DNA from 4 places in the Paenarthrobacter sp. JL.01a genome. Region 2 is predicted to be linked to each of the others. Evidence: riboswitches for the same ligand, from Rfam matches in the RefSeq annotation. Region 2 holds a riboswitch; each other region holds the start of a gene.
What was found. A riboswitch is a leader RNA that binds a small molecule or an ion and turns the genes downstream of it on or off. The one in region 2 is predicted to bind cyclic di-AMP.

Region 1: linked by a shared signal. The riboswitch ahead of N5P29_RS05095 (M23 family metallopeptidase) and the one ahead of N5P29_RS01975 (NlpC/P60 family protein) in region 2 are both predicted to bind cyclic di-AMP.
Region 3: linked by a shared signal. The riboswitch ahead of N5P29_RS19395 (hypothetical protein) and the one ahead of N5P29_RS01975 (NlpC/P60 family protein) in region 2 are both predicted to bind cyclic di-AMP.
Region 4: linked by a shared signal. The riboswitch ahead of N5P29_RS03565 (aggregation-promoting factor C-terminal-like domain-containing protein) and the one ahead of N5P29_RS01975 (NlpC/P60 family protein) in region 2 are both predicted to bind cyclic di-AMP.

What each region holds. Positions count from the first base shown of each region.
Region 1 is NZ_CP104877.1:1,031,175-1,038,921, reverse strand. Features, by position in the region: gene N5P29_RS05120 (molybdopterin molybdotransferase MoeA) at 1-658, opposite strand, end outside; gene N5P29_RS05115 (NTP transferase domain-containing protein) at 655-1,548, opposite strand; gene N5P29_RS05110 (HNH endonuclease) at 1,591-2,091, opposite strand; gene N5P29_RS05105 (NlpC/P60 family protein) at 2,309-3,082, opposite strand; gene N5P29_RS05100 (C40 family peptidase) at 3,177-3,908, opposite strand; cyclic di-AMP (ydaO/yuaA leader) riboswitch at 3,913-4,081, opposite strand; gene N5P29_RS05095 (M23 family metallopeptidase) at 4,220-5,056, opposite strand; cyclic di-AMP (ydaO/yuaA leader) riboswitch at 5,061-5,301, opposite strand; gene N5P29_RS05090 (iron-dependent transcriptional repressor DtxR) at 5,496-6,191, opposite strand; gene serC (phosphoserine transaminase) at 6,505-7,635, shown strand; gene N5P29_RS05080 (DUF3027 domain-containing protein) at 7,728-7,747, opposite strand, start outside.
Region 2 is NZ_CP104877.1:394,909-402,655, reverse strand. Features, by position in the region: gene N5P29_RS01990 (PEP/pyruvate-binding domain-containing protein) at 1-2,270, opposite strand, end outside; gene N5P29_RS01985 (universal stress protein) at 2,321-3,358, opposite strand; gene N5P29_RS01980 (NAD(P)/FAD-dependent oxidoreductase) at 3,776-4,456, shown strand; gene N5P29_RS01975 (NlpC/P60 family protein) at 4,556-5,341, opposite strand; cyclic di-AMP (ydaO/yuaA leader) riboswitch at 5,345-5,533, opposite strand; gene N5P29_RS01970 (copper resistance CopC family protein) at 5,684-6,316, opposite strand; gene N5P29_RS01965 (NCS2 family permease) at 6,431-7,747, shown strand, end outside.
Region 3 is NZ_CP104877.1:4,088,044-4,095,790, reverse strand. Features, by position in the region: gene N5P29_RS19420 (hypothetical protein) at 1-204, shown strand, start outside; gene N5P29_RS19415 (RNA polymerase sigma factor) at 293-844, shown strand; gene N5P29_RS19410 (hypothetical protein) at 841-1,602, shown strand; gene ald (alanine dehydrogenase) at 1,723-2,841, opposite strand; gene N5P29_RS19400 (PucR family transcriptional regulator) at 3,050-4,264, shown strand; gene N5P29_RS19395 (hypothetical protein) at 4,460-5,554, opposite strand; cyclic di-AMP (ydaO/yuaA leader) riboswitch at 5,570-5,720, opposite strand; gene N5P29_RS19390 (ATP-dependent DNA ligase) at 5,928-6,986, shown strand; gene N5P29_RS19385 (DUF6480 family protein) at 7,082-7,345, opposite strand; gene N5P29_RS19380 (alpha/beta fold hydrolase) at 7,481-7,747, opposite strand, start outside.
Region 4 is NZ_CP104877.1:721,021-728,767, forward strand. Features, by position in the region: gene N5P29_RS03550 (ArnT family glycosyltransferase) at 1-625, opposite strand, end outside; gene N5P29_RS03555 (glycosyltransferase family 39 protein) at 628-2,706, opposite strand; gene N5P29_RS03560 (glycosyltransferase) at 2,703-4,058, opposite strand; gene N5P29_RS03565 (aggregation-promoting factor C-terminal-like domain-containing protein) at 4,213-5,070, opposite strand; cyclic di-AMP (ydaO/yuaA leader) riboswitch at 5,074-5,257, opposite strand; gene N5P29_RS03570 (sensor histidine kinase) at 5,372-6,865, opposite strand; gene N5P29_RS03575 (response regulator transcription factor) at 6,869-7,609, opposite strand.

The DNA.
Region 1 (7,747 bases), 640 kb from region 2:
TACCGCCGAGGAGTTCCACCACGGAACCAAGCTGTGGCCCGAAGGTGTCGCGTACCTGGCCAGGCTGCGGCACTCCGCGTTCCACTACCTCCGAGCCCGTCAACAGGAACCGGACCAAGGGTTTGCCTACAACGTCTAGGTGGTCCAGGCCCGCCAGGGCCGCGAGGGCAATGTGCGCGGGATTTACGACTGTTCCGGCCTTGAGCAGGACGTCCCCAGCTGCGGCTTCTTCCGCGGCTTTGCGGATGTGTTGGCCGTTGCGCGGTTCCCCCGGCTTGGCGGCGCCGCCGAGCGCGAGAAGCGGCAGGCCGTCGTCGTCCGTGGTGATGACGCCGCTCTCGCTGCGCAGCACCGCCTTGGCGCCTGGAGGTATCAGGCCACCGGTGACGATCGGGCTTGCCTGGTGGGGTGCCAGCCTCTGGCCGGGGTCACTGAGTATCCACGGACCGCTTCCGTTCACCGCCCAGCCGTCCATGGCGGAGGATGCGTAGTGCGGCATGTCCTGGACCGCCAGGGCATCCGACGCAAGGGTCCGGCCAAGGGCGGCCTTCAGCGGGACCGGACCGGCCGGTATGGGCGTGGCGACGTCGAACGCACGCTGCCGGGCTTCCTGCCAGGTGTGCGCCGCGTGGTGGCCCTCGCCGGGGGCCTCCGTCATTCGGCGTCAGTCCCGGATTCCGAGTACTCCTTGGCAATCTTCCGGGCCAGGTCCAAGGCGGCATTCATGGAGGCATCATCGCTGGCCTGGCCGATGCCGCGGGCCATGCCGGCAGCATATCCGGCAATGAAGGTAGTGAGCGGGGCAGCCGGGCGGACCACGGAGTGCGCGGCCACTCCTGCCACAGCGAGCACCTCGTTGATGTCCACTTCCACACCCTCCAGCTCAAAGGCCTGCAGCAATGTGCGGCACCAATCCTCGAGCGTCTCTTCCTGGCTCTTCACGTCCGCCTCCAACTCGTAGTCAATACCCAGGGCCGCGGCGTCTTCCCACGTATCCACGTCATCCGTAGACCCTGCCGGGACGTCAACGTCCAGCAGGTTCAGCCTAGCAAGCAGCCTGAACACCGGAGAGTCCGTTAATCCCGAACCTGCCGACGCCACAGCCACTTCCCGTTCCAAGGCAGCTGTGCTGTAGACCCCCAACAAAGGCTGCTTGCGGCCGTCAACGGATACCGCCATAGCCCCCTCCACCGTGGGATTCGCCTGGAGCGCCTCCAACAGCCGGCCCAGTCCCTCGGAGGCTCTGGGCATATCGCAGGCCAGAACCAGGGTCCATTCAGAGGGCGGCCTCGTTTTCAGGACTGCCAGTCCTGCCGCAATCGCAGCTGCAGGCCCGGCAAAAACAGGCTCCTCACGAGCGATCAGCACCGATTCGGGCAGTGAGTCATTCTGAACGCCGGGTCCCACCACAACCACCGCTGCCGCACCCCGGGCAGTCTTGAGGGCATGCGAAAGGAGGGTGTCGCCGTCGTACTTCAACGATGGCTTGGGCACGCCACCGAGGCGGGTGGCCCTGCCACCCGCCAGAATCACGGCGTTGAACTCCATCCGCCCAGAGTACCCGGACGGCCGGAGCTGAGCAGAAATCGATCAGGCAGCGGATTCCGGCAACAGGAACGGGTCCCAGTCCGGCGCAGGTTTCTCGAGTTCTTTGATCTGCCACATGGTTCCCTGGGGCACACCGGGTTTGAAACGGAGTTTCCATCCCATTTCGGCCAGTGTGTGGTCGCTCTTGGCGTTATTGCATTTCAAGCACGCCGCAACCAGGTTTTCCCAGGAATCCGCGCCGCCCCTGGATTTGGGGTGGACGTGGTCTATGGTGTGGGCTGTTTTCCCGCAATAGGCGCAACGATGGCCATCGCGGCGAAGAACTCCGCGACGGCTCACGGCAGTGATCCTGTTGTACTTGGGACGGATGTAGCGGTTCAGGAGGATTACGGAGGGGCGTCCGAGAATCTCCTGTGGCCCGACGACAGGCTCGTCGCCTTCGGCCACTACGCTAGCTTTCCCAGTGAGCACAAGGACCAGCGCCCGGCGGAAGGTAATAACCGCCAGCGGTTCATATCCAGCATTCAGAACGAGTGTGCGCATGCACGTACCTCTTCACGGCCGCACCCGTCAGGGGCACGAGGGCCGGCTGCCCTCTGCATGTACGGGCTGTGGATCGACAACACAAGAGTAAGCACTTATATGCCGTATCAACGAATTTATTTGTCGATTCGCTCACAGTGTCCGCAAAAATTCATGCGCGGTTAAAGCAGAACACCCCGCCGGCAACTGCCTGCGGGGTGTTCCTGGGAGTCAATGACTAGCCGTTGACGCGGATGAAAACCGGTCCGGAGCCGACGTTGACGCTGAACAGTGCCGTGGTGGATCCGTTCCATCCACCATGGACTGCCATGCCGTTGCCGACGTAAACAGCGATGTGTGCCTGTCCGGCAAGACCGCCGTTGGCGTAGTAGGCGAGGTCGCCGGGCTGTGCTTCGGCTGCGCTGACGGTGCGGCCGAGGGAGAGGTAGCCGGCGGGCCAGTCGTGGAAGTGGATGCCGACAGCAGCAAGGGAGTTGGTGACCAGCATGGTGCAGTCCTGCGTGACGCCGAGCTGAGCGTAGGCGGCGGCAGCAATGGCTGCGCCGAGTCCGCTGGAGGCTGCCGGAGCTGCAGGCGCCGGGGTTGCGGCGTTGACGGCCAGTGTGGCGTTGGCGGCCGGAGCCGTGGTGGCCTTGGGCGTCTTTGCTTCAACCTTGGCTGGAGCCTCTTCCACTACGGGAGCGGGAGCTTCCACGGTGGTGACAACAGGACGCTCGTAGGAGATGGCGACCGTGGAGTCCGCCGCGATCGTGGCCTGGGCAACCGACTGGACGTCGAGGGCGGAGGTCGCCGTCGACTCGCGGTCCACGTTCGATTCAGCAGCGTTGGCAGCGATACCGCTGGTCAGGACCAAACCTGAAGCTGCGGCGATGACTGCTGCCTGGCGGCCGACGCCACCGGCGTTGACACTGACGGCCTTGGCGATCACGGCAAGCGAGCTGGTCTTGGGGGCCTCAGCGCGGTGCCGTGCAACTTTGTTTGCACTGGTCATTGTTTTTCTCTTTCGTATCCGCAGGCAGTTGGGGTACCTGCGGGTAGTGGGCCGGCTGGCAGGGGTACGTCAGCCAGCCCCGAATCGGTGTGTTTTAGCGGAGGGTGAAGAAAGAAGACGTGCCCGTGGAAGCCACGGAATGCAGCAGGGTGCCCTGTCCGGGGTTCAAAGCGCTGATCATCATGCCGTTGCCGACGTAGATACCCACATGGGCTCCGCCGTTCTGCATGACAAGGTCACCGGGCTGCGGCGTGCTGGTGGCCTTCATCGCCGTCCAGGCGTTCACGCGGGGGATGCTGATGCCGGCCTGCGCGTAGACCCACTGGGTGAAGCCGGAGCAGTCCCAACCGGCGGGGGTGGTGCCGCCCCACACGTACGGGGAGCCGATTCCGGTGTAGGCGATGGCGGCGAGCCCGGATGCTGCCGCGCTTGCAGCGGAATCCTTGGTTTCGGAGGACTTGGCGGTGACTGCCGTGGCGTCATCTGCGGTGCGCTCGGTTACCTGGGCTGCCCGCTGGACGACCTTGGGGGCTTCCTTGGTGGCCACGACCGGGCTCTCGAAGGAAACGGTGGCTGTGGGCTCTGCGGTGACAACTGCGGTGGCAGCCAGCTGCTGGGTGCTGGAAACTTCCGAGGTGGTGACATCGGTGCCGGCGGCGTTGGCCGGCAGTCCGACGGTGAGGACGAGGCCTGAGGCTGCTGCCAGCACGGCGGCCTGGCGGCCTACGGTACCGGCGTTTGACGAAACAGCCTTCGAAAGAGTGTTCAACGGGTTCGAACGAACCGTTTCAGCGCGGTGGCGCGCAGGGGTAGTGCGTGATGACACGTAGGTAGCCTCTCCCAATGCCTGCGAGGTGAGCTGTCGGATTCGGATGGGAGTCATCCGGCCGCGCTGCTTCCTGGGAAGCTTTGCGACTTAACCCCAAGGCCTTCATGCGAAGACCAAAAGTGGTTCCCCCGCCCCTGCCAGACGAATTTTGCGAACGGACCTCGAGTGGTGGCAGAGCTAGGCAATCCACTCAAGTGCATCGGCCCCCTAAAAAGCCGATGCGCTCTGAAGGTTATAACAATTGAAAGCGAATGTCACATTCAGGTCACGAGACGTGTCATCAATGCGAGAGAGGACCATCAACTGGCTTAGAGCCAGCCCATGGGGTCGACGACTTCGCCGTTGACCTGGACCTCGAAGTGGAGGTGGCAGCCGGTGGAGGCGCCTGTGGTGCCACTGAGGGCAACGGTGTCGCCGCGGTTGACCGTCTGGCCCACTTGGACGTTGAACGAAGACAGGTGGTTGTACGTGGTCTCAAGGCCGTTTCCGTGGTCCACGACCACGCGGTTGCCTCCGCCGTACTCATGCCATCCGGCGAAGGTCACTTTGCCGGCCGCAGCCGCGTGCACGGCAGTGCCGCACTGGGCGACGAAGTCCTGGCCGCGGTGGAAGTCGCCGGTTCCGCCGGTCAGGGGGCTGACGCGGTAACCGAAAGGCGACGCCGTGACCAAGGAGTCAAGGGGGCTGCCCAGGGTTCCCAGGGAGGAGGACCGCTGGATGCTGCCGGCGGACTGTGCGCTGAGCAGTTGCTTCAGCTTTCCATCGGGGTCGGCGGCGGTGGCAACAGCTGCACGGCTGAAGTCGATTTTGGCCGATGCTGCCGCGGAAACCTCGGGCTGGCTTCCTACGGGGCCGCCAACGGCGAGGGCGGATTCGGTCTGGCCCGATTCCGAGGTGGCCATGACGGGGCTGGTAGCCGGCAGCCCGACAGTCAGGACCAGGCCGGTGGCGGCAAGCGCAACTCCGGCCTTCTGCCCGACGCCACTTGCTGCGGCGAAGTCGGCAACCTGGCGCATCGGGCTCTTACGGCGGCGCACCTGACGTTCGGTGTCGCGGGGCCGGATCTCCGTTACGACGCGGGCTGGCCGCAGCTCAGTAGCGGGGCCGGACGCACGACGGCGGCCCCTGACGTTCTGCGATGTCAAACTCTGTTCCTCTCTCAAAAGCCTGCGAAGTTAGCTGTCGGATTCGGGTCAGAGAGTTCAAAGACCCGGTCCGCACGAAGCACTCACGGCACACAGGTATCCCAAAAGGGACTTGCGTTAGTGGGCACTTCTGCTGCGGACTTCACCCCAAGGCTGCTTCTTTAGACAGCCGCTTGTGGTTCCCCCGCCTCTGCCAGTGGTGGTGGTTCACCCAATCCGCTGGCAGAGCTCGGCTCCGGATCAGGTAGCGCTTTGGTATCAGCGCTAGTAGATAACTATAGGGGATTAAGGCCCTCGGTAATAAATTCGTTATCAACAGAAAACGCGACCGCAGCGGCGGCCCCTTATCACTCTTTCCGAAAAAGTGCAGGTCACACGCGCGCGGGCAACGCAGAAGTGAGGTTTGACACGTGAATTTCCGACCCCGGAGGGCGGTCGGTCAGTTGAGGGAGACGAAGACGTGCGCTGCAACTTCCGGCGGAAGCTCCAGTGCGCCCTCGATGCCGGGCACGCGTACCGAGATGTACTCGCCCACGCGTTCGAGGGATACCGGCGCTCCCGGCCGGATCCCGCCCTCGTCCAACTGGGTCAGCAGTTCCGGCTCAACCTGGATAGGCTCGGCCAGCCGGGTGATGACCACGCGCGAATCCGAAGCGTAACTGTCCATGGCCTGGAGGAGGTTGACGTCGATCCTTGGGAATTGCTGGCCGGTCAGGCCGCCCAGGGCTTCGAGCCCGGGAATGGGATTGCCGTACGGAGACTCGGTGGGGTGCTCAAGGAGTTCGTAGAGGCGGCGTTCGACGCGTTCGCTCATCACGTGCTCCCAGCGGCACGCTTCATCGTGCACGTAGGCCCAGTCGAGACCGATGACATCTGCCAGGAGACGCTCGGCCAAGCGGTGTTTGCGCATGACTTCGGTGGCGCGCTTGCGTCCGGCCTCGGTCAGTTCCAGGTGGCGGTCGTTCGAGACGATGACCAGGCCGTCGCGCTCCATGCGGCCGATGGTCTGGGAGACCGTGGGGCCGGAGTGCCGCAGGCGTTCGGCAATACGGGCCCTGAGCGCCACAATGTTTTCTTCTTCAAGCTCCAAAATGGTCCGAAGATACATCTCAGTGGTATCGATCAGATCCGTCATCCAGCTCAGCTCTCCTCGAACGCAGTTTCTTGCGTAATCTCCACCGTACCGCGTCCCATGCCGGGGCAGGCGGTGCCACCGCCACCCATGAACGCCAGCTCCCAGCTTAGCTTATTTGGAATTACTCCGGATAATTTTCCCCGGCGTCCTTGTCGCATTCCAGTCGCATCCGGTTGGTCCGCGTTCCACGTGGCGGACTATAACGACCGCAGGTTCCTGCGCGCACGCCTCGTCAGGCAGAATTGGGGAGTCGAAGGGGCAGTTGATGCCACCTGCCACCTCCCATCTTTGACCGATACACATTGGAGCCACCGTGAGCGACAACAGCATCACCATTCCCGCCGACCTGCTGCCCAAGGACGGCCGCTTCGGTGCAGGACCGTCCAAGGTCCGCCCGGAGCAAGTCGAGGCCTTGTCTGCTGCTTCCAGGACCATCCTTGGCACCTCCCACCGCCAGGCCCCGGTTAAGAACCTGGTGGGTTCCGTCCGCGAGGGCCTCAGCCAGTTCTTCCGCGCTCCTGAAGGCTACGAAGTCGTGCTCGGCGTCGGCGGTTCCACCGCATTCTGGGACGTCGCCGCCTTCGGCCTGGTGGAGAAGAAGGCCCAGCACCTCTCCTTCGGCGAATTCGGTTCCAAGTTTGCTGCCGCCACCAACAAGGCCCCGTTCCTTGATGCCTCGTCCGTCCTCAAGGCAGAACCGGGCACCCGCCCCGTGGCACAGGCGGAGGCAGGAGTGGACACCTACGCCTGGCCGCAGAACGAAACCTCAACCGGCGTCGCCGCTCCCGTAAAGCGCGTTGCGGGCGCCGACGAAGGTTCACTCGTCCTGGTGGACGCCACCTCCGCCGCCGGCGGCCTGGACGTGGATGTAGCGGAGGCTGACGTTTACTACTTCGCACCTCAGAAGAACTTCGCGTCCGACGGCGGACTGTGGCTTGGCCTCTTCTCCCCCGCTGCGCTGGAGCGCGCCGCGCGCATCAATGCAAGCGACCGCTGGATCCCGGACTTCCTGAACCTGCAGACCGCCATCGACAACTCCAAGCTGAACCAGACGTACAACACCCCGTCACTGTCCACGCTGGTAACCCTGGATGCCCAGGTGCAATGGCTGAACAGCAACGGTGGATTGGACTTCGCCAGCAAGCGCACGGCCGATTCAGCCAGCCGCATCTACTCCTGGGCCGAAGCTTCCGAGTACGCCACGCCGTTCGTCGCCAAGGCTGAGGACCGCTCCAACGTCATTGCGACCATCGACTTCGACGACTCGATCGACGCCGCGACCATCGCCAAGGTCCTGCGGGCCAACGGCGTGGTGGACACCGAACCGTACCGCAAGCTCGGCCGCAACCAGCTGCGCATCGCCACGTTCGTGGCCATCGAGCCGGACGATGTTTCCGCCCTGCTGGCCAGCATCGACTACGTCGTAGGCGAACTGAAGAAGTAATCCCCGCAGGGTTGAACGGAGCCGCCTGGGTCATTCCCGGGCGGCTCCGTCGTTAAAGTGCGCTCAGCGAACCGACGCTGGCCGCCGTCGCCTTACTCGGCCCCGGCTTCGT
Region 2 (7,747 bases):
ATTCGGGGAATGTGCCTCCGGCGGAGTTCTTGTTCGTAGGCAGTCTTGTGATCAGCCACTACGCTACGCAGATCCTCGCCTGCCAACGCGTTTTCCACTCCGTCCAAGTCCAGGAAGAAGATGTCCTCGGGCTGCTCGATCCGCTGTGATGCTGCCAGCTCGTTTCCGACCAGCATCAACTGCTCACGCGCCGCGGCCAGCCCCAGGACCAGGTTGTATTTGGGCGACTCCCGTAAACCGGCAAACCTCCGCGTGCGGTCCAAGGCTACGCGTACCACCAACGCATGGAGCGGGCTGATGGCCCTGGCCCGCGCCACGAACCTTGCCACTTGCTCGTCGGCCTCCCTGGCAGCCTTCCGGAACTGCTCGTCGGGGGCGCCGGATCCTGGCTGAAGCCTGAGGTAGTTGGTGAGGACCCCCAGAATGTGGGTTGGATCATCACCCCAACGGGGCATGCCAAGATCAATCTCCGCCACGGCACGGTGCCCGTACACGTGCAGGAATGCGTCCAGGCCTCTTTGGGCCACGGCCGGCAATTCGGCGTCACGGTATTGAGCAGCCAACGCTTCGGCCGTCTGACCCGCCATGGAGGCAACGGCGTGGGGATCTTCCCGGATCTGCGAGGCGAGCTGCCATAGCGCCAGGTCCATCTCGGTGGTGACATTGTTTGGCAGGCCCCGGATCACGGTCTGAAGTTCTTCGTAGGATGCCTGCTTGCCGAGCATCCGGCCCACCAATGCCAGCATTGCAAACCCGAGCAAGGGAAGCGGCAACAGCTGGGGCACTGAGGCAAAGAGTTCCCGTCCAAGGATCCTTTGCACGTGCGCTATCCGCTGATGGGACGTGGCCTGAGCGGGCACCTCCAGGGCTTTCCGAAGGTCCGAGTTGAGTCGCTCCGCCCTCTCCTTGGCGGCCTCCGGACGGAACAGGGCCCGGAGGAGCGACTCCGGAACACGATACTTGGCCGCCACGGGGGCAACGTGGCGGATGAGTTTCAGCGGAGTCTTGATGGTTACCGAAAAGCGTGGGTCATCGAACAAGCCCCGCATCAATTTGGCGGACCGGGCTTCCATGACATCAAAAACCCGGGGCACAATTCTTCTCCCGACCCGGCTCCGCAGCACCGAGGTCAGATCGAAGAAGATGCGCTGCCCGGCTTCGTAATAGGGTGGCGGCCCTGAACGGGGATCCGGGACGGCGAAGCCCGCAGTTCCAGCAACGCACGAGGCTATGAGACGAATTCCAGCCAGACCCATGGGTGTCAGTGGCCGAGTGAGCCCCTGCGCGAGGCTGAAGTTCAGGAAGGCATGGACACCAGGAACCGGAGGGGTACGGGTGGTCTGGGGGTACAAGGTGGTGATGGGCCGTGCCTGGGTCAGCCACAGTTTCCCGTTGGCATCGAGCGCCCACTCTGTATCCTGCGGAGCTCCGTAGTGTTTCTCCACCAAGCGGGCCAGCCCCGCCAACTCCCTGATCTGCAGGTCACTAAGACAGGGTTGAATGCCGGTATCGCTGAGCTGCACCTGGCTGCTCCGTTCCCGCCGCTCAGTCCCGCCTCCCGGGACAGAACGGATCTCCACCTGGCGGTCGCCCACTGTGCGTTTCAGAATGGCGCTGTTAGTCAGGTCCACAACGTACTGATCCGGATTCACAGCCCCGGACACCACTGCTTCCCCCAACCCCGGGCTGGCATCGATCACTGCCTCGGACCTTTTGCCCGTCACCGGATTGGCTGTGAACATTACGCCCGCCACGACAGAATCGACCATCACCTGGACCACGACGGCCAAAGCCGCCGATGCGTGATCGATGCCGTTGGTAGCCCGGTAAGTCACAGCCCGGTCGGTCCAGAGCGAAGCCCAGCAGCGGCTCACCGCGTCCAGGACTGACTCCACGCCTACGACGTTCAGGTAGGTATCTTGCTGGCCAGCGAAACTGGCGAAAGGCAGGTCTTCCGCTGTGGCCGATGACCTGACAGCCACTGGGACATCGTTCCCAAGTTCCTGGTAGGCCGACCGCACCGCTGAAGCGATATCGGCCGGCAGTCCCGCATCGAGCACCAAGGAACGGGCTTGGCCTGCGAGCACGTTCAACCCGGCGAGATCCGCCGTGTTGGTGGATTTCAGGGCCTCGTAGACGTCATCGAGGCCGCTGCCGGCGAAGGCCCGCCGATAGGCCGCTGTGGTCAGGCAGAAGCCCGGCGGCACAGGCAGGCCGGCGCTTGCCAATTCCCCCAGGTTCGCTGCTTTGCCGCCCACGTCGGGAAGCATGGGTCCACGAATATCCCTGAGGTCCAGCGTGAACACCGACGGCCCGTTTCCTAAGCCGCGCCGAGCATCGGGCCAAACTTGTCACGGTCCGCCAGCCGGGGATCCTCACGGTCCGGAACCACCAGCACCGGCCCCTTGGCGTGGTGAAGGACGCCATCTGAGGTGGAGCCCAGCAGCATGCCCGCGAATCCACCGCGTCCGCGTGTACCCAGAACCACCAGTTCCACGCTGCGGCTTGCTTCCACCAGGACGTCGACGGGCGAGCCGTCCCGGAGGTCCGTTTCGATGGGCAGCTGCGGGAAATGGCTCCTCAACCACGCGACACCGGCTTCAAGCTGGACCTTGATATCTGCAAACAGGGCGTCCCGGTCCAATGGCGCGGGCACCCAGGCAAGCGAACCGCTGTACTGGGGGACGGCACAAATGACGCGAAGCCTGGCTCCCACACGCTGTGCCTGTTCGGCCGCTTCGAGCACAGCTACACGCGCCTGCTCGGAGCCGTCCACACCCACTGCGATGACGTTTTCCACGACACGGGGACCGGCTTTGGCGTGTTCAGCCTTGATGTGTTTGTCCTCGGTATTCTCGCCGAGGCGGTCGGCGCAGTAGAGCGGGACTGTAACCGTGGGGCACTTGGCGTGGGCAGGCAAAGCACTGCTGACAGATCCCAGCAAGCGGCCAACGAAACCACCGCGTCCGCGGCTGCCGAAAACCAGGAGTGCCGCCTCCGACGAGAGATCCAGCAGTACGCCGGCGGCGTCCCCGTTTTCGACCGAAGCATCGACGTCGATGGAGTATCGGGCCACCTTGTCCATGGCCTGGCGGACAATGGCTTCGGCGCCTTCGCGAATGACCGAATCGTCCACGGTGGCATATCCGCCGTCCAGCCCGGAGGCGGCGAAGATCGGCACCGAGTAGGCAGTGACGATATGCAGCGGAAGCTGCCTGCGTTCTGCCTCGCGCGCGGCCCAGACCAAGGCACACTGCCCGTGCTCCGAACCGTCCACTCCCACGACGATGCCGCCCGGTGCTACCGTCAGGCCCTCGCCGTCCTGTGGCTCTTCACTGTGTCTGCCGTGCTGGTCCATTTGGGGCCCGCCTCTCCACCTACTGCTTGATGTTCCGGCCATTCTGCCAGAGGTTCTCCGGATCGGATTCCCGGATGGCTCCATTGTCAATGGCCAGGGTTGGTGAAATGTTAAATTTCTCCCTCCAGTGCTCACTATTCTCGGTCGGGAGGACCGAATCAAGGTGGGTTGACGCTATGTGTATAACGGTCAGGGCTCGGTTCCGGGACACCGGTTTAATGCTGCCGACGAACGCGCAAAACACGCTGCCCCGGGAGGCTATCCACGGGCGAAAAAGTTAGGTAATGTTCGAGTCACCGAATGGCCGGCCAACGTGTCCAACAACACAAACCGGCCATTTGTTTGCGGCCGCTTGGGGAACTCGGACGCGATCCCACGCGATGCCGGAAGGCACACACGTCAAGGAGGAACCAAGCAGTGTCACACGCGCCTGATTCCGGCACCGAACGCACTACCACCGTGGTCATAGGTGCCGGCCTGTCCGGCTTGGCCGTTGCCAGCGAACTTAGCCGCTACGGCGTGGGCTCCATCGTGGTGGATGGCTTCGGCGCCTTGTCGGCCTCCGGCCCCGCCGTCCACACAGGTATGTTGCAACGCTGCGAGGTAGCCGATCCCGCCTCCATCCAGGAACGCAACGAGATCCTCCGCCACCTGCGCAATTACGCGGCAAGCCACCATCTGGATGTTCGCAACACCACGCGGGCCGTACGCCTCGATTTCCTGGGCGCCGACGCATCCCAACACATTGGCTACGGACTTGCCGCGAGCATGACCCGGAACGGGCTCCTCGCGTCAGGCCCCCTTGAATCAGCACCTCGCCAATGGGCAGTGCACACAGCCAATGGAATCCTCCTGGCGGACCATGTGGTGGTGACGCGTTGCGCGCAGAGCCAACTGCGGCGGATGCTGGCCGAACTGGGCATCGCCGTGGGGCAGAACCTCGTGTCCGCCATGCGCGCCGTGGGCATGCATCTGGTGGGCGTGGGAGAACTCATCACGCCGACGCCCAAGGAAGTGCTCCGGCAGGCCAAGGCGGTTGGCCAGGCAATCTCCTCAAAGGTTGCACTGCCCGGCGGCCCTGGCATCGCCATTGCCTAGCTGCGCAGGCGCTGCAAACCCATACTTAAAGCCCAAAGGCCGGTGTCCTCGAAGAATCAATCTTCGGAAGACACCGGCCTTTGCGTTGATGCGTGAGGCTTATGCGCCAGCGCGTACGTAGGTGATGGGACCCGTCGCGGTCAGCCAGCTGATCGGGTGGATGCCCGTCTGGTTGCCGTTGATGCCACCGCTGATGGCCTGGCCGTTGCCGATGTAGATGGCAACGTGGCCCGACTGGACGATCATGTCGCCCGGCTGGGGGTCACTGACAACCTTGCCGTAGTTCATGAACTGCATGGGTGCCAGGTCGCCAACAGGGATGCCTGCGGAGCCGAGGGCCCGCTCAACCATGGCGGTGCAGTCCTGCATGATGCCGATCTGGGCGTAAGCCGAGGCAACCATGGCAGCGTTGACGCCACCAGCGGCAGGAGCCGCAGCTACCGGAGCGGCAGCAGGAGCAACAGCGGCCGGAGCAGCAACTGCAGCCTGGGCGGCGACAGGAGCCGCAGCAGCAGCGACGGTAGCGGTCTTGGGAGCGGGGGCCTCAACGACCGGAGCCGGCTTTTCGATGACCGGAGCCGCAACAGAAGCAACTGCGGGACGCTCGAAGTTGATGGTCGCCGTCGAAAGGGCGGTTACAACCTGGGTCGGAGCCTCGGATGCGGTCTCGGCGACCGTGGCAGGGCTGGAGTCACGCTGGGCCGGAGCCTCGGCTGCGTGGGCAGCTACGGAGCCGGTCAGCACGAGTCCGGAAGCTGCTGCGATAACGGCTGCCTGGCGGCCAGCGCCGGAAGCGTTGCTGGCAACTGCCTTGGAGATGGAGATGAACGGATTAGGACGTACGCTGTCCGCCTTACGACGGCCGCGAAGAATGCGTGAAGACATGAAAGAGCCTCTCCCGATGCCTGCGAGGTTAGCTGTCGGATTCGGATGGGAGTCACCCGGCCACTATCTCCCGCTGAGCGGAAGCTTCGTGACTTCACCCCAAGGCGCGCTCGTAAGCGGCCCAAATTGGGTTCCCCGTCTCTGCCGTAGGTTTGTCTGCGAACGGATTCCGGACTGCGGCAGAGCTAGGCAATCAGGCCGGAAGTGCCTGCTACGTGGAACAGGCACAGGTACCACCGTACGCGATGATCGCTGCGAAGTCACATTTAAGTAACGGGAACCGTTGCCTTGGCGTGTCGCAGTGACCGAACCGAGATATTCGCAGCTATGTAGAAAAGCCCGTCATTCCGCGGATGCGGGGCCTTCCGAGTCATCGGAAGCAGCAAGTTTCTTCCGTGCTGTCACAGCAAGGAAGATCACGAGCCCAACTGCCACTGCTGCGATCACAACGATGCTCCATGGGAAAGGCTGGGACGCGTCAGCCGCGGGAGCGCTGCTGCCGGTTCCCGGAGGTGCCGAACCCACGGACGGGACCGTGGCCGACGTCGCCGATCCGGAAGGTGAGGCCGCTGCGGAGCCGCTGGCCGCCGTCGTGCTTCCAGCGGTGGCCGTGAACTTGAAGGTGCCTTCGATGGGGTGCGAATCGGAGCTGACGACGCGCCAAACCACGGTGTACTCCCCCGCAGGGGCGCCCGCGCGAAGCTTCTGCACCGCCTGGCTGTCGATGATTTCCACGGGTCCGTCAGCCCAGTTTTCACCGCCGGCGGTTACAGTGACGCCCGAACCGATGGCCAGGGGCCGGTTGTTGAACGTAATGGAGACCGACGCCGGAACTTCAGCCACGGTGGCACCGTTCGCCGGCGCCGTGGATTCCGCGACGTCGTGCGCGGACGCCGGTGCCGCGGAAAACAGCAGGGCGGAGGCGAAGGCAAAGGCGGCGACGACGGCGGCCAGAAGCGGGCGGATGGTACGCATGGGGCGGTTTCTCCTAGTGTTGGCTTCCTTACAGACTAGGGGAATGGTCCGAAGCCCCCACATTCCACGGCATAGGATTTGATAGCACACTCCCCCCAAAACCCGGAGACCTTCATGCTTAAACAAGGTTCTGCAGTGGACCGCTACTTCAAGATTTCCGAACGTGGCTCCACGTATTCAAGGGAAATCCGCGGCGGTTTCGCGACATTTTTCGCCATGAGCTACATCGTGGTGCTGAACCCGCTGATCCTCTCGGGCGCCGATTCCAGCGGCGCGTCCCTGGGCTTCACGGCGGTTGCGGCCACCACGGCTTTCGTTGCCGGCATCCTGACCATCCTGATGGGCGCCTGGGCCAAGCACCCCTTCGCTGTGGCCACCGGGCTGGGCGTTAATGCCTTCGTGGCGGTCACTGTCGCCTCCCATCCACAGCTGACCTGGCCGGACATGATGGGCCTGGTGGTCCTGTCCGGCGTCACCATGCTGATCCTGGTCCTCACAGGCTTCCGCACGGCTGTGTTCAAGGCCGTGCCCGAAGCCCTCAAGACCGCGATCGTGGTGGGCATCGGCCTGTTCATCGCCCTGATCGGCCTGGTGAACGCGGGCTTCGTCCGCCGCATCCCGGACGCCGCGGGCACCACCGTTCCGCTGGGCCTCGGCGTTGACGGCAAGCTCATGGGCTGGCCCACGCTGGTGTTCGCCGTCGGCCTGATCCTGACCATCGCGCTGGTGGTCCGCAAGGTCCGTGGCGCGATCCTGATCGGCATCGTGGTTTCCACGGCGTTGGCCGCCATCCTCGAGTTCACCCTTCACATCGGCCCCAGCTTCGACGGCAAGAACGTCAACCCCCGCGGCTGGTCGCTAGTGGCCCCCACCCTGTCCGAATGGGGCGCCCCGGATCTTTCCCTGATCGGCAAGGCAAACCCGTTCGGCGCCTTCCAACACCTCGGATTCATCGCAGCTGCGCTCCTGGCATTCGTGATCCTGCTCAGCATCTTCTTCGATGCCATGGGCACCATGGTGGGCCTGGCAAACGAGGCAGGCACCGTCGACAAGGACGGCAACATCCCCAATGTGGACCGCGTGCTCCAGGTGGACGCCCTCGGCGCGATTGTGGGCGGTGGCGCATCGGTTTCCTCCAACCAGATCTTCGTGGAGTCCGGCGCTGGCATCGGCGAAGGTGCACGCACCGGGCTCGCCTCGATCGTCACCGGCGTTCTCTTCCTCATTGCCATGTTCTTCACGCCGCTGATCAACCTGGTGCCCTTCGAGGCTGTCGCTCCCGCCCTGGTGGTTGTGGGCTTCATGATGGTGTCCCAAGTGGGCAAGATCGATTGGCAGGACTGGGGTGTCGGCATTCCCGCGTTCCTGACCATCGCCCTGATGCCGTTCACTTACTCCATCGCCAACGGCCTGGGTGCCGGCTTCATTTCC
Region 3 (7,747 bases), 710 kb from region 2:
GGCAGCGCCAAGGCAAATGCCGACGTCGACGCTTCCGTGAAGTCCGAACTTCCGGCCACGCCTGCGGTTCCCGCTGTCCCGGCTGTTCCGGCTACGCCTGCCGTCCCCGCAGTTCCGGCAGTTCCGGCTGTGCCTTCGCTGCCTACCCAGGTTCCCACTGAGGTTCCGGCTGTCAACGGCGCACCCGTCGATTCCGTCCGCTAAGCAAGCAGCGGTTACGGTTTAAAGGCAGGGCTCCTTGGCTTGATGACAGGGAGCCCTGCCACATAACGCGGGATGGAGGCGTCCACGGGTGCTTGAACCCTTGGCTGACGAATACGTGCAGGCGGATCACGACGATCCCGCTCTGCTCTTTACGGCTGCCTACAACGCCTTTTCCGGGCCGGTCTTCGGCTACCTCAAAGCCCGCGGCGTGGACGATCCCGAAGCTGTAACCCAGGACGTCTTCCTGGCCTTGTACCCCAAGTTGGACACCCTTCAAGGCGGGCTGCAGGGTGCCAAGACCTTGCTGTTCACCATCGCGCATGCCCGTTTGGTGGACCATTACCGCAAGCGTGAACGGACCCCCGACTCCACGCCATACGAACCGGACTTCGACGCCCGCAGCTCACCGTCGGCGGAAGAGCAGGCGTTCGGAAGGGCGTCCGGCCTGGGGGTAACGGAACTTTTGGAGGACCTCGCCGAGGATTACCGCGAGGTCCTGGCGCTGAGGGTCGTCGCCGACCTCTCGGTGGAAGAAACAGCGGACATCATGGGCAAGTCCCAGGGGGCCGTAAAACAACTGCAGCGCAGGGCATTGGGTGCACTGAAAAAACGTGCGCTACTAAGGAACGGCACATCATGAGCGACAACACCGCACCGCGTCGGCGCAACGACCAGCAGGCGATCGACTCCCTGCTCGCGGACGCCGGGATGGAGGACACCTCCAGCCTGCGCACAGAACTTCTTGAACTGCGTTCCCTGGCCAACACCGCCCCCATGCCCTCGGATGCCGTCCGGGCCCTGATGGTCGGTGGCCCCGCGGCGACACAAATGATGCCCGCCATGGCTCCTGAGGCAACGCAGCAGACTGCCCCTGTAGACGAGCTGGCCGCACGCCGCAGGAAGAAGGGGCGCGCCGCCGTCGTCGGTCTTGCGGTTGCGGTGTCACTCGCCGGTGGTGCGACGGCGGCAGCAGCCTCCGAGGGCGGAATCCCGGGAGCCTTCGAGCATCTTGGCGCGGCCATCGGCTCGGTGGTCTCGCAGCTCACCCCCGGCTCGGGCAACGCACCCCAACCCCACGTGCCCGCTGGTACGACGCCGGCGCAGGACCCTTCCCACCAGGAAAGCCAGCCCGCCGTGGTTCCGAACCAGCCCACTCCGGCCCCGTCTGCTCCCTTGAGCCCCGCCGGGACACCTCACGCTGATCCGCAGGCCACCCCGGGTCACGGTCAAACCCAGGATCCCAAGGCTCCACGGACCGATCCGGGCAAGGACATCCTTCCCCCGGCTCCGTCGCTTCCGGTCACGCCGCCGGAGATCGATCCCTCCAAGCTGGATCCTACAAAGCTCCGCCCCTCGGACATTCCCGTCCCGGTGCTTCCCACCTTGCCCGCGAAGTGACACTTGGTGGCAATGTTGGGCACCAACATTGCCATTAACTGCCCATTTGGCGCGGTTTAAACCACGACGGCGGGGTGCGGCTTCGCGTGGAAGCCGCACCCCGCCGTCGTGTTTGGTTTGCTAGGCGGAAACCAGGCTGTGCCAGTCGGTGACCAGGGGCAGGTTGTGAGCCTCGGAAACGGAGTGGTGTGCCACGTGGCCGGCGGCGATGTTGAGGCCGGCAGCCAGGGCGGGGTCGCGGTCGAAAGCGGCCTTGACGCCCAGGTTGGCCAGGGCCACGGCGTAGCGCAGGGTGACGTTGGTCAGTGCGTACGTGGAGGTGTTCGGAACAGCGCCAGGCATGTTGGCAACGCAGTAAAAGATCGAGTTGTGGACCTTGTACGTCGGTTCCTGGTGGGTGGTGGGGTGCGTGTCCTCGAAGCAGCCGCCCTGGTCCACGGCGATGTCAACCAGAACCGAGCCCGGCTTCATGCGGGAGACGAGTTCGTTGGTGACCAGCTTGGGGGCCTTGGCGCCCGGGATCAGGACGGAGCCGATCACGAGATCTGCGTCGATGACTGACTTCTCGATCTCGTAGGCGTTGGAGGCAACGGTCTTCAGGCGGCCCTGGTAGAGGGCATCGAGTTCGCGCAGCCGGTTGATGTTGATGTCCATGATGGTGACATCAGCACCGAGACCCAGCGCCATGGCAGCGGCGTTGGTTCCCGCAACGCCGGCGCCGAGGACAACAACCTTGGCCGGACGCACGCCCGGTACGCCGCCCAGGAGGACACCCTTGCCACCGGCCGGAGCCATCAGCGATGAAGCGCCAACAACTACCGACAGGCGGCCTGCGACCTCGGACATCGGGGCGAGCAGCGGAAGCGCGCGGCCTTCCTGCACGGTCTCGTAGGCGATGGCGGTGACGCCGGAGTTGATGAGCTCGGCGGTGAGCTCGGGCTCTGCGGCGAGGTGGAGGTAGGTGAAGAGGATGAGGCCCTTGCGGAAGCGGTGGTACTCGGCAGCGATGGGCTCCTTGACCTTCATGACCATATCAGCGCGGCCCCAGACGTCATCGGCTTCGTTGACGATTTCTGCGCCGGCGATCGAGTATTCCTCGTCGGTGATGCCCGAGCCCAGGCCTGCGCCGCGCTCAACCAGAACGGTGTGTCCGTGGGTGCGGAACTCGTGAACGCCTGCGGCCGTAATGGCTACGCGGAACTCGTTGTTCTTGATTTCTTTGGGGACGCCGATGATCATTTGTTGGCTCCATCGTTAGCGGCCTTTTCGGCCGAATATGTACTGCGGGCTGTGATTCCAGAATAAATCCGGCTGTGAGGCAGGCGACATGAAAGCCGGGCCGCCTCAAGTTCAAAACCCCGGAAAATCAGGGAACTTTGCTGCGTAGGTTCGACATTTGTCGTGTGCTGGAGCGTCAGGTGTCGCCTGATGTTGGTACGCTGTGCGGATGCAGCAGGACGTGGAACAGATCGTGGAACGTGTGGCGCTGAAGCTCGGGCGCGGGCTGTCGCTGGAGGACCTCGACGGCGTCCTCCTGGCCTACAGCTCCAACCAATCCCACGCCGACCGTGTCCGCGTGAATTTCCTCCTGAGCAAGCGCGTTCCGGGGGATGTCAGCGCCTGGCAGCTCTCGCACGGCATCGCCACAGCGGTGCGCCCCGTCGTGGTCCCCGCCAACGACGAACTGGGGATGCTGGGCCGGGTCTGCGTGCCGCTTTTGGTCCGCGGTTTCCGTGTGGGGTACCTGTGGGTGCAGCAAGACCTTGAAGAGCAAAGTGCGACGGCGATCCTCGCCCAATTGCCCGGCGTGCGTGACGAGCTGGACCTGTTGGCGGGCCTGCTCCTTGACTCCAATACGGCCGAGTCCGAGTTCCGGCGAAGGCGTGAGCAGGAGTTCCTCTCGGCTTGCGGCGGTGAGTCGAATGCCGTCGCCGCCGTAGCGGGCTGGAAGGAGATCCAGGGCCGCGGTCCGTGGCAACTGGTGACCATCCTGGACGCGGACGGTGCCCGGTCCGACGTCGACCCCATTGCCGCAACCCTGACGCATCGCTCTGCCGCGCTGCAGTCGACCATCGGCGTGAACGCCGCCTTGTTCAGTGCGGGTACGGAAACCCACTCGGTGGTCCTGTTCCGCGAATCCGGGGGCCGGGCAGACCACGCGCAGGTCCTGGTCCACTACCAGCTGGAGCTCGCCAAGCGTGCCGGCAGGACCGTGGACCGCGTCATCCTGGGGATCAGCGAGCCTTTTCAGGTGATCAGGCAGCTCGCGGGGGCGTACCGGCAATCCAAGGTCGCAGCCCAAGCCGCTGCGGTTGACCTGCAGCTGGGGGAGTTGGTGGACAGCCGGGCGGTTGGTGTGTACCAGCTTTTCGATCGCCTGCTGGCCCCGGGTGGTTGGGACGACACCGGCTCGGTGCATTTCCGGACACTCGAGGATCAGGATAAGAACGGCGAGCTCCTGCCGGTCCTCGAACTCCTCTACGACAACGACGGCGCGGTCCAGGATGTGGCCGCCAAGCTTCACCTCCACCGGAGCAGCATCTACAACAGGCTGGGCCGGATCCGCCAGCTCATCGGTGCTGATCCGCTCAATGGTGCCATCCGGCTCGAGCTCCACGCGGCCCTCAAGGCGCGGCGCTGGGCGGGGCGGCCAAGGATCTGAGGGCCATGTGAATCGGGCCCACTAACCACATGAGGCAGGCACCCTGCACGGGTGCCTGCCTCAGTGGTGGCTAGGAACGCCTTAAGCGCTGGCAACTCCAGCGGCCCCTCCGGCGTCGGAAAGTGGACGTGCGGCTGCTGCTGCAGTACCGGCCGTGCCACCCGGTGTGGACTGTGGTGCGGGGCAAACGGATGCTCATTGCAACACATCCCGGGCAGCGCTCAGGAGCGATTCCAAGGTGGATGCTTGCGGCTTCGGCGTGTTCGGGTTGCCGGTGGGCCGTGGCTTGGAGGTCTCCGTGGGCGTGGGTGTCGGCGTAGGAGTTGCTGTCGTGGTCGGAGTCGGGGTTGTAGTCGGCGTCGGCGTGGCTGGCGGAGTGGTGACCGTGTCCGACGGCACGTCGCTGGGAGCCGGCGCGGGCTGGGCCGGAGTCGTTCCGGGCGCAGGCGTCGAGGTCACGGGCGGTGCAGCAGCCGGGGCTGCCGCCGAAGGTACCCAAACCGGAGCGGCCAAGGAGACGTGCGGTGAGGGAACCGACGACGGCGAAACCGCCGCAGGTGCCTCCGGGACCGTTGCCGGCTGGCCGGCTTCGGACGAGGCTGAACCCGATGACGACGGGGACGACGCCGTGGTGTAGGACGTCCGTGGTGCCGGTGCGGCGGAGCCCGATTGGCGGTCAGCGTTGCCGCCGCTGGCTTGGTTTGTGGGTGCTTCCTGCCCGAAGAAGGGAAGATGCAGGGCCTGACCCACGGATCCTGCGGTCAGGGCGAGTCCCAGCGCGCCGGCAACAATTGCCATGCGCTGGCTCATGTGCTTCACGGACGCGGCTTTCCGCAGGACGGCTTGGGGTTCGCGGCCGAATGTCGAGGTCGCGCCGAGGCCCGCAGCGTTAAGAGGAGCTGGCGTCTTGGGTGCAGCGGCGGCGGCCGCGGGAATGGCCGCAGTGGCCGGATTTTCCTGCCGGACGATCGGGATGGCGGACGTTGAAGGGCCCGGCGTGGTTGAAGCGGGAGCTGCGGCCCGGGCGGCCTCGACAACCGGGATGGCCGCGGTCGCCGGTTCCGGGGGCACGGATTTCGCTGCCAGGGTTTCTGCCGGCTCAATCACGGCGCGGGCTGCCCGTTCCCGCTCAGCGGCGCGGGCGGCGGCGCGCGTGGTGGGAATCGCCGCAGTGGCGGGTTCCGGCGTCGTACTTTCTGTACCGGCGACCTGTCCGCTGGGTTGGGCCCGACGGCGTCCGGTTGGCTTGGTGCGCTCGCGTTCGAGTTGCGCGCGGCGCGTGTTATCCATGGTTGGGGACATGGTTGTGCCTCTCAACGCCTGCGAGGTTAGCTGTCGGGTTCGGACGAGGCCGTCCGGCCGCTGGTTGCGGCTTCACCCCAAGGGCTTGCGGAGAAAACAAGCCCGGAGAACTGTGGGTCCCCCGTCTCTGCCGCGGGTCTGGCGGATCCTGGATTGCGGCAGAGCCCGGCGTCAATCCAGAAGCGGCCCAGCGGAGATTCGGGTCGCCCTACGACCGTACAGTAGCCGGAAAGTAAAGTCACATTAATGTAACGGGCGGAACGTCCGCCCCTTCGAGAGGGCTCTACCGCTTAGGCTTCGGGGCCGGCCGAAGTCCGGAAGGCACTAGCCTTGGGCGCCTACTGGCCGGTAGACATGAGCTATGGACCTGCCTGTGATGCCGCCCGTTTCGCCCATGCTCGCCAAGTCTGTCCCGAACATCCCCGACGTTGGGCATTACGAGCCCAAGTGGGATGGGTTCCGGACCATCGTCTTCAAGGACGGGGACGAGATCATCCTGGGCAGCCGCAACGAAAAGCCCATGACGCGCTACTTCCCGGAGCTCGTTGAAGCCCTGAAGAGGAACCTTCCGGACAAGTGCGTGGTGGACGGCGAGATCATCCTGATCCAGGGCAACAGGCTGGAGTTCGAGGTGTTGCAGCAGCGGATCCATCCCGCGGACAGCCGGGTGCGGATGCTTGCGGAGAAGACGCCGGCGTCGTTGGTGGCGTTCGACCTTCTTGCCCTCGGCGAGGAGGATCTCACGGTAAAGCCCTTCGCAGAGCGACGCGCGGCCTTGGAGAAAGCCCTCGCCAACGCTGAGCCGCCGGTGTACGTCACGCCCGCGGTGACGGACCTGGAGCGGGCGAAGGAATGGTTCGTGCAGCTTGAGGGAGCAGGGCTCGACGGCGTGCTGTCCAAACCGCTCGACGGCACCTATCAGCCGAACAAGCGGGTGATGTTCAAGACCAAGCATGAGCGGACAGCCGACTGTGTCGTTGCCGGCTTCCGCTGGCACAAGACCGCGAAAGTTGTGGGGTCGATGCTCCTGGGGCTCTACGACGACTCGGGCCGGCTCCATCACGTCGGCGTCGTGGCATCATTCCCCATGGCAAAGCGGGAGGCGTTGGTGGCTGAGCTTGAGCCCTATCAAGTGGAGTTTGCCGAGCATCCCTGGGGTGAGTGGGCCAACCAGGAAGCCGGCGGATCCAGGATGCCCGGTGCCCAGAGCCGGTGGAGCGCGGGCAAGGACTTCTCCTTTGTTCCCCTCCGCCCTGAGCTGGTCATTGAGGTGGCCTACGACTACATGGAGGGCGACCGGTTCCGCCACACGACGCAATTCCGCCGGTGGCGGCCGGACCGGACCCCCGAAAGCTGCACGTATTCGCAGCTGGAGGAGCCTGTGGAGTACGACCTCGGGGAGATACTGAACCTCCCGTAGCCGGGTAATGCCAAACACGTTGCCAACCCGCTGTTGCGTCGCTGGCCAGCAACGCAACAGCGGGTTGGCAACGGAGTTAGCTGTGCCGCCGGGTACTACTCCTCGTGCCCTTGGTCGCTGCTCATGCTTCCTTCAGCAGGGGGCGTTTCGCCCGGGGGTACCCCTCCACCGGGCTCGAGTCCCGTGACGATTCCGTCCAGGGGATCCGGGTTGGCTGAGGCTGCGGGATCATCGTCCTCGTCCTGGCGCATGTCGGGGTCCTCGTGGATGCTGTCCGCGTCCGCTGTGGTGTCAATGGGTCCGGTTGCGCCGCTCACGCCGAAGGTTTGGGGATCGTCTTCCGGGTCATAGCTGGTCATGGTGAACCCTTTCGTCAGTAAGGTGAACCAGTTCGTAAGTAAACTTACTAATTTGCTTGCCCCGCCAGCCTAACGTGATCCGGCTTCCCCCAACAAGGGGCACCCGCGTGTGGGGCCGGCGTCGTCCCCAATCCCTCAGCGGTGCTGCGTTGTGGCGTTGACGAAGCTCCGGATGGCATCCGCCACGGCCTTGGGCCGCATGTGCTGGGCTACGTGTCCCACCCCGGGAATCTCAACCAACCGCCCCTGCGCTACGGCCCGCGAAAGCCGGAGCGACCACTCCGGTCCGGCAACCTGGTCCCGGCTTCCGCGGAGAACCAGGACCGGAGCCTGTATCCGGGAGAGCCGTTCCTCCGTCGGGTACTTCATCATCACGGGCAGTTCGGTGAAGTACCAGCGGGG
Region 4 (7,747 bases), 330 kb from region 2:
CGGCAAGGATGAGCCATCGCAGTTTCCGGTCCTGGATGGAGCGGACCACCGCGTAGCCAGCAGCGGTCATCAGCAGGACAAGCAAAGCGTCCGGGTTGTTGAAGCGGAACATGAGCGTGGCAACGGGCGTGAGGGCCAGGACCGCGGCGGCCAGGAGGCCGGCGCGGTGCGCCAAGCGGAGGTTGTCCGTGGCGGGGAGCGCTGCCCGGCGGATGGCCAGGTACATGATCCACGCGGTCGCCACCCCCATCAACGCCTGCGGAACCAGGATGCTCCAGGAGCTCAGGCCGAACATTCGGACGGACAGCCCAGTGATCCAGAGTGCCGCCGGAGGCTTGTCCACGGTGATGGAATTGGCGGCGTCGGAAGAGCCGAAGAACCACGCTGTCCAGTCCTGCGAGCCGGCCTGGGCTGCGGCGGAGTAGAACGCGTTGGCCCAACCGGAGGCTCCGAGGCCCCAGATGTACAGGACTGCGGTTCCCACAAGGACTGCCGTGAGTTCGAGGCGGTACCGGACGGGGCTTCGGTTGCTGCGACGTCCGGCCCGGCTTCCTGGAGCCACGCGGCTTTGTGCCGCGCTCGCCGGGCCCGCTGGTTCAGTCAGCGGTTTGAAGTACGTGGTCATGGTCAGCCCACCAGCTTGTAGACGGTGGTACTGCCGACGGTTTGGGCCTGGTAGTTGGCAGCTACCCAGGCTGCGACCTCGGAGTTGCCGCCACGGCCGCCCATACCGCCACCCATTCCGCCGCCGGAGATGAAGTAGCTGATCTGGCCTTTGTCCACCATGTCCTGGAACTGGGCCAGAGTGGGGTAGGGGTCGCCGCCGTTCCAGCCGCCGAGGGCGATCACGCTGGTGTTCGTGGCGAGTTCCAGGTCGGCTGCCTGGGTGGCTCCGGAGACAATGGCCGACCATTTGGTGGTGGTGGATTTGAGCAGTGCCGTCAGCTCGGCGTTCGCGGTGCTCCCGCCGCCGGGGCCGCCGAATCCTCCGGCGCCCGGGAAGGCGTTGGCTGTCGGATCGGTCGTCCCGCCGAGGCCATTCTCCGCATCGCCAAAGTCGCGGTTCCTGCCGTCCAGTCCGGCCCGGGCGCCAAAGCCGCCGCTGGCCGCACCGGCAGGTCCCGACGTCGGAATGGAACCCGAGTGCGGAGTCGCCGCAGTAACCACTGTCCACGCCCCGGTTCCCAGCCCTCCGGCGAGCAACGACAACACGACGACGGCGGCAGCGGGCAGCCGTCGGAGGCCACCCTTGAGCTTGGAGGCACCCAGTTGATCCACACGAAGCAGGAGTGCGGCGGCGGCGAGGACACCAAGGACCACCACGACGATCCGCAGCCACGGCAGCCATGAGGCGTCCCGGCCCAGGAGCACTGCGGACCACAGCGCACTGCCCAGCACCACCACTGCCAGCACGATCCGGGGCATCCACGACGCCCGGCCGCGCCAGAGTTCGACGCATCCGATGCCGATAAGGGCGGCAATCGCAGGTGCCAGGGCCACCGCATAGTACGGGTGGACGATGCCGCTCATGAAGCTGAAGATGCCGGCCGTGACGATCAGCCAGCCGCCCCACATCAGCAGGGCAGCGCGGCTTCGCGACGTGCGGGCTTCGCGGCGCGTAAACCACAGCCCCGCCACCAGCAGGATCAACGCTGCAGGCAGGAGCCAGGAGACTTCACCCCCAAAGCTGGTCCCGAACATCCGGCCCAGGCCGGCCGCGCCACCGAAGCCACCGCCACCAGCGCCACCGAAACCACCGGCGCCCCCGAAGCCACCGCCCGGCAGACCGCCGCCCGCACCGGAACCCCCGGGCATGCCGCCTGCGCCGCCTTCACCCGAGCCGGTGATGCGCCCCAGCCCGTTGTAGCCGAAGGTCAGTTCCAGGAAACTGTTGCCCTCCGAGCCGGCCATATAGGGCCTGGCCGAGGCCGGAGTCAGCTGGAAGATCGCGATGTAGGTACCCGCCACGGCAACGATGCCCGCGCCCGCAGCACCGAGGTGCAGGATCCGCTTGCGCAGGGTTGTGGGAGCTGCCCAGAGATAGGCCAGTGCAAGGCCCGGCACGATCAGGAACCCTTGGAGCATCTTGCTCAGGAACGCCAGGCCCACCACTGCGCCGGCCGCGGCCAGCCATTTCCAGCCGGCCTTCTCAATGGCGCGGGTCGTCAGGTACGCGGCCAGCACGAGGCACAAGGTCAGCATGGCGTCGGGGTTGTTGAAGCGGAACATCAGGGCAGCAACGGGTGTCAGGGCCAGGGCGCCACCGGCGAGGAGCCCTGCCGCGGGACCGGACACGCGCTTGACCGTCAGGTACAGAAGCCCGACGGCGGCGACCCCCATGAGCGCCTCCGGAACCAGCATGCTGGTAGGGGAGAAGCCGAAGATCCTGCCCACCAAGGCCGGAATCCAGAGGGACGCCGGCGGCTTGTCCACCGTGATCGCGTTGCCGGAGTCGAGGGAGCCGAAGAAGAGTGCCGTCCAGTCCTTGGTGCCTGCCTGGATAGCTGCTGCATAGAAGGAGTTGCCGTACCCGGTGGCGGCAAGGTTCCACAGATAGAGGAACGCGGTCCCCACCAGAAGCGAGGCGGCGGACGGACGTACCCAGCGTGGTTGCTGTCCGAAAGCGAGGCGCTTCAGGCGGGTTGCTGTCTCCGGGGACGTCACGGGTTCGTCAACGGCATGGCTTGGCTGAAGGGCTGTGATCATTTCGCTGCCACCTCTGTGGTCTTGTCGGAACCCTCGGGCTGAGGGGCGGGTTTGGTGGGGCGGCGAAACACCCACAGGCGGAACAGGAGGAACCGTGCCACGGTCGCGGCGAGGTTCGCGCCAACCACGGTTGCCACCTCAAGCCAGCGGTCCGGCGTCGTGGTTCCGTGCACCAGGGCCAGCGCGCCCGAGGTGAGTGCCAGGCCGATGCTGAAAACAATCAGGCCTTCGAAATGGTGGCGGGCGTGGTTGCCGCCCTGGATGCCGAACGTGAAGCGCCGGTTGGCCGCTGTGTTGGCGACGGCGGTCACGATCAGGGCCAGGAAGTTGGCGAGCTGCGGGTCCATGAATCCCCGGCACAGCAGGAAGATCAGCAGGTAAGCGACGGTGGACGCCGCGCCGATCACAGCAAAGCGCACCAGTTGCCCGAACAGGCTGGCGCGTGGGGTCGCTTCCGAGGTTCGCGACGACGCCGGCAACGGGCCGCGGGCCAGGGCCGCGCGCAGCTCCGGGATGGGGATCCGGCCGGTGACGAGGTCGCGCGTCAGGCGCGCCATTCCGCGGAGGTCGGCCACGGCGGTTCGTACGACGTCGACACTTGAGTTGGGATCGTCCGTCCAGTCGACGGGGACTTCATGGACACGGAGGCCGCAGCGCTCGGCGAGGACCAGGAGTTCGGTGTCGAAGAACCAGGCGTTGTCCAGGGTGTGGGGGAGGATCCTGTGGGCGACGTCTGCCCGGATGGCCTTGAAGCCGCACTGGGCATCGGAGAACCGGGCCCCCATGAGCGTATGCAGGAGGACGTTGTAGCTGCGGGATACGAACTCGCGTTTTGGCCCGCGGACCACTCGGGAGTTGCGGGACAGACGTGTACCGATGGCAAGGTCTGAGTGGCCGGAGATCAGTGGAGCCAGCAGGGGCGCCAGGGCGGCCAGATCAGTGGAAAGGTCCACATCCATGTAGGCGAGCACCGGGGACGGCGAGGCGAGCCAGACCTGGCGCAGGGCGTTGCCCCGGCCCTTCTCCTCGAAGCGCATGACGCCGATTTCGGGGAGCTCGCGGGCCAGACGCTCGGCGATCTTCAGCGTGTTGTCCGTGCTGGCGTTGTCCGCCACCGTGATGCGGAACGTATGCGGGAACGACTCCACCAGGTGACCGTGCAGGCGGCGCAGGCATTCCTCGAGGTCGGTCTCTTCGTTGTGGACGGGAATGGTGACGTCCAGGACAGGGACTGAGGTCCGCGTGTCCACGGGAAAGCGCCGCGGCTGCCGGTGGGGCAAGGCAGGAGCGGCGAAGTTCCCCGCATGGGCGGGGTTCGGCAGCGCACTGGTGGCGGGATCTATGAGCGTCATGCATTCACAGTGGGGCCGCCGATTGTGAGGGCTTTAGGCGGAAGCTGTGACGCGACTGTGTAAGTATGCAGGGCCCCCTGCACGCGAATAGGCGCCCCCTGCACGCGAAAAGCCGCCCCCGGAACGGGAGCGGCTTTTCGGGAAAGCTCTTGGCTTAGTACCAGTTGTTGGCCAGGTGGAAGGCCAGGGCAGCTGACGGGGAGCCGTAGCGTTCCTTGATGTAGTTCAGGCCCCACTTGATCTGGGTCTGGTAGTTGGTCTGCCAGTCGGCGCCGACAGAAGCCATCTTGCCGGCCGGAAGCGACTGGACAATACCGTACGCACCGCTGGAAGCGTTGGTGGCAGTGGTCCGCCAACCTGATTCCTTCTCCCACAGCGTGTTCAGTGCCGTCATCTCAGAGGCGCTCCAGCCGTAGCTGCCCAGGATGCTGGCGGCGTAGGCCTTGGCGGCAGCGGGGTCGTCAACAGCCTTGGGGGCGGCTGCGGCGGCGGCTGCTTCTGCGGCGGCGGCAGCAGCGGCGTCGGCGGCCTGCTTGGCGGCGGCGTCAGCGGCAGCCTTTTCTGCTGCTGCCTGGTCGGCGGCGGCCTTCTCAGCTGCTGCCTGCGCAGCGGCGGCCTGGTCGGCAGCTGCCTTGTCCGCAGCGGCCTTGTCAGCTGCAGCCTTATCGGCCGCTGCTTTGTCTGCCGCGGCATTGGCGGCGGCAGCCTTTTCGTCTGCAGCCTTCTTGGCAGCGGCGGCTTCTTCAGCGGCCTTGGCGTTGCTGGCCTCGACGGCGGTCTGCGTCTCAGCCACGCGGCTGGCCTCAGGAAGGTTGAGGGCGGCGTTGGCAGCGGTTCCGAGTGATGCAACACCCAGCGCGGCGGCGATGACGCCGGCTACAACGGGCATGCGCTTGCCGGACTTGCCCTCACGGGCGGCCTTTTTGAGGACGGTCTGCGACTTGGTCAACTGGGTGTCGTTCTGGTCGCGGTGACGCGCGGAAGGGCGCGTCTGATCGTTAAGTTCAGACATGTGTGATTACCTCTCAGCGCCTGCGGAGTTAGCTGTCGGGTTCGGATGAGGTCATCCGGCCGCGCGTTACGCTGCGGCTTCACCCCAAGGGCCGGCAAATGCCAGGCCCGGAGACTCTGGGTCCCCCGTCTCTGCCTCGGAGTAAGAACGGACTCCGGGATGTGGCAGAGCTCGGCGCATCCCGGATGCGGGCCATTTGGGGCGACCCACACTTTCGACGGTACAGGAGGTTCCGTCAGAAGTCACATTTAGGTAACAGAGATCACGACGCCGGTGAGTCGCCTTGCCGGGGCCGTTACCTTCAGTCGCTAGCGACGACGGGCAGCCGGACAGCGAATTCTGTCCGCCCCGGCTTGGACGTCACTTCCACGCTTCCGCCATGGGCCGTGACGATGGATTCGACTATCGACAGGCCCAAGCCGGACGTCCCCTCCGCCCCCGACCTTGCGGCATCTGCCCGGGCGAACCGGGAGAAAATCCTGCCCTGGAAATCTCCGGGAATGCCGGGCCCGTTGTCCGTTACGGTAACCACTGCGCTGCCGTCTGCCGAAAGCATCACCCCGGTGACCACCGTGGTTCCAGGATCTGTGTGTTTGCGGGCGTTCGAGAGCAGATTGGCCAATACCTGATGCAACTGCGTGGCATCTCCACGCACCGTGATCGGTTCGTCCGGCAACATCAGCTGCCAGATGTGGTCCGGGGCCATGACTTTCTCGTCACTCACGGTCTCGATCACCAACTGGGTCAGGTCCACGTCCGTGACCTTCAGCGGTTGGCCCTCGTCCAACCTTGCCAGCAACAGCAGATCCTCCACCAGCGTAGTCATGCGTTCGGACTGGCTTTGCACCCGGGCCAGGGACTTCCTGCCATCGTCCGTTAAGGTCTCGGTCATCCGCAGCAGCTCGGTGTAGCCGCGGATGGCCGTCAGCGGCGTCCGCAATTCATGCGAGGCGTCGGCAACGAACTGCCGCACTTTTGTCTCGCTCTCCTGACGGGCCTCCAGCGCGCTGGAGACGTTGTTCAGCATCTGGTTCAGGGCATGGCCCACGCTGCCCACTTCGGTGCCGGGATGGGAAGCCGACGGCGGTACACGCACCGCAAGTGCCACTTCACCGGCGTCGAGAGGCAGCCGCGAAACCTTGGTGGCGACATCGGACAGCTGCTCCAGGGGCCGCATGGTGCGACGGATAATCACGGTGCCTACGAGGCCGATCACCACCAGGCCGCCCAGTGACACCAGAACCATGGTCCAGACCAGCGAAGCCTCTGCTGTCTGCTTGTCCGCGAGCGGCAGGCCCGTGACGATCACATCGCCGTAATTGGTCTTCACAGCCATGAGCCGGTAGTCGCCGTTGGACAGTGTGCGGTCCACGGGACGGTCGCCCGTCGGCAGCGCGAGCAGGACCTGCTCGTCGGCGGCAGACAAGGAAACGCGGTTGCCCCGGGCGTCGATCAGCCCGGAGCTGCGCACCGTTGACCCATCTATACGGGCGCTCAGCGTGCCGGCCGCCTGCCCGCGGGCCTCCAGCGGGTCCGGGCGTCCTGTCGGCGAATTCGGAAAGCTCGACGGCGGCCTGCCGAAGTCGTCAGCGCGGCGCGACGCCTGCTCCAGCTGCCTGTCGAGCTGCTTGTTGAAAACCATGTCCATCGAGGCGTAGCTGACCAACCCGACTGCGCCGCAAATGGCCACCAGCAAAGCCATGGCCACCAGGACCAGGCGGGTCCGCAAATGCCAGGTGGAGGGATTGAGCCAATTGCGCTGCCGGCTCCTGGCAACCCCTGAGAGTGTGCTCAAGGCCTAGTCCGCAGGTTTGATGACGTAGCCGGCTCCGCGAACGGTGTGGATCATCGGCGCGTGGTTCGCTTCGATCTTCTTGCGGAGATAGGAAATGTAGAGTTCGACGATGTTGGCTTGGCCGCCAAAGTCGTAGTCCCACACCCGGTCCAGGATTTGGGCCTTGCTGACCACCCGTTTCGGGTTCTCCATCAGATAACGGAGGAGTTCAAACTGGGTTGCCGTCAGGGCGATGTCCTCCCCGGCGCGGGTGACCTCCCGGGTGTCCACGTTCAGGGTCAGATCACCCACCACGAGCTCAGCAGTGTCCATCGCAGCGACGCCTGAGCGCTGGACCAGCCGGTGCAGGCGAAGCAGTACTTCTTCCATGCTGAAGGGCTTGGTGACGTAGTCGTCGCCACCCGCCGCCAGTCCCACGATGCGGTCCTGCACGGCGTCCTTGGCTGTCAGGAACAGGGCCGGAACTTCCGGGGCGAAAGCACGTATCCGGCCAAGGACTTCGACGCCGTCAAAGCCGGGGAGCATCACATCAAGCACCAGGACGTCGGGGCGGAACTCCTTGGCGAGCTTTACTGCCTGGGGTCCATCAGCGGCCACGCCCACCGACCATCCGGCCATCCGAAGGCCCATGCTCATGAGCTCGGCAAGGCTTGGTTCGTCATCCACCACCAAGGCACGGATGGGTGAGCCGTCGGGGTGGGTGAGCTGGGGAAGGTTGTTCGTCATGGAGTGCGGGGATGCCATGTGACAACTCTCCATTCTGCTGGTTTGCCCGGGCTGAGCCGCTCCTGTGAGGACCCTGTGAAGTCAACACTAGCGAGGTGGGAGTCCGGGGGCACGTGGATCCACAGGTCACAGGATCAACTGCTCCCCAACACAGCT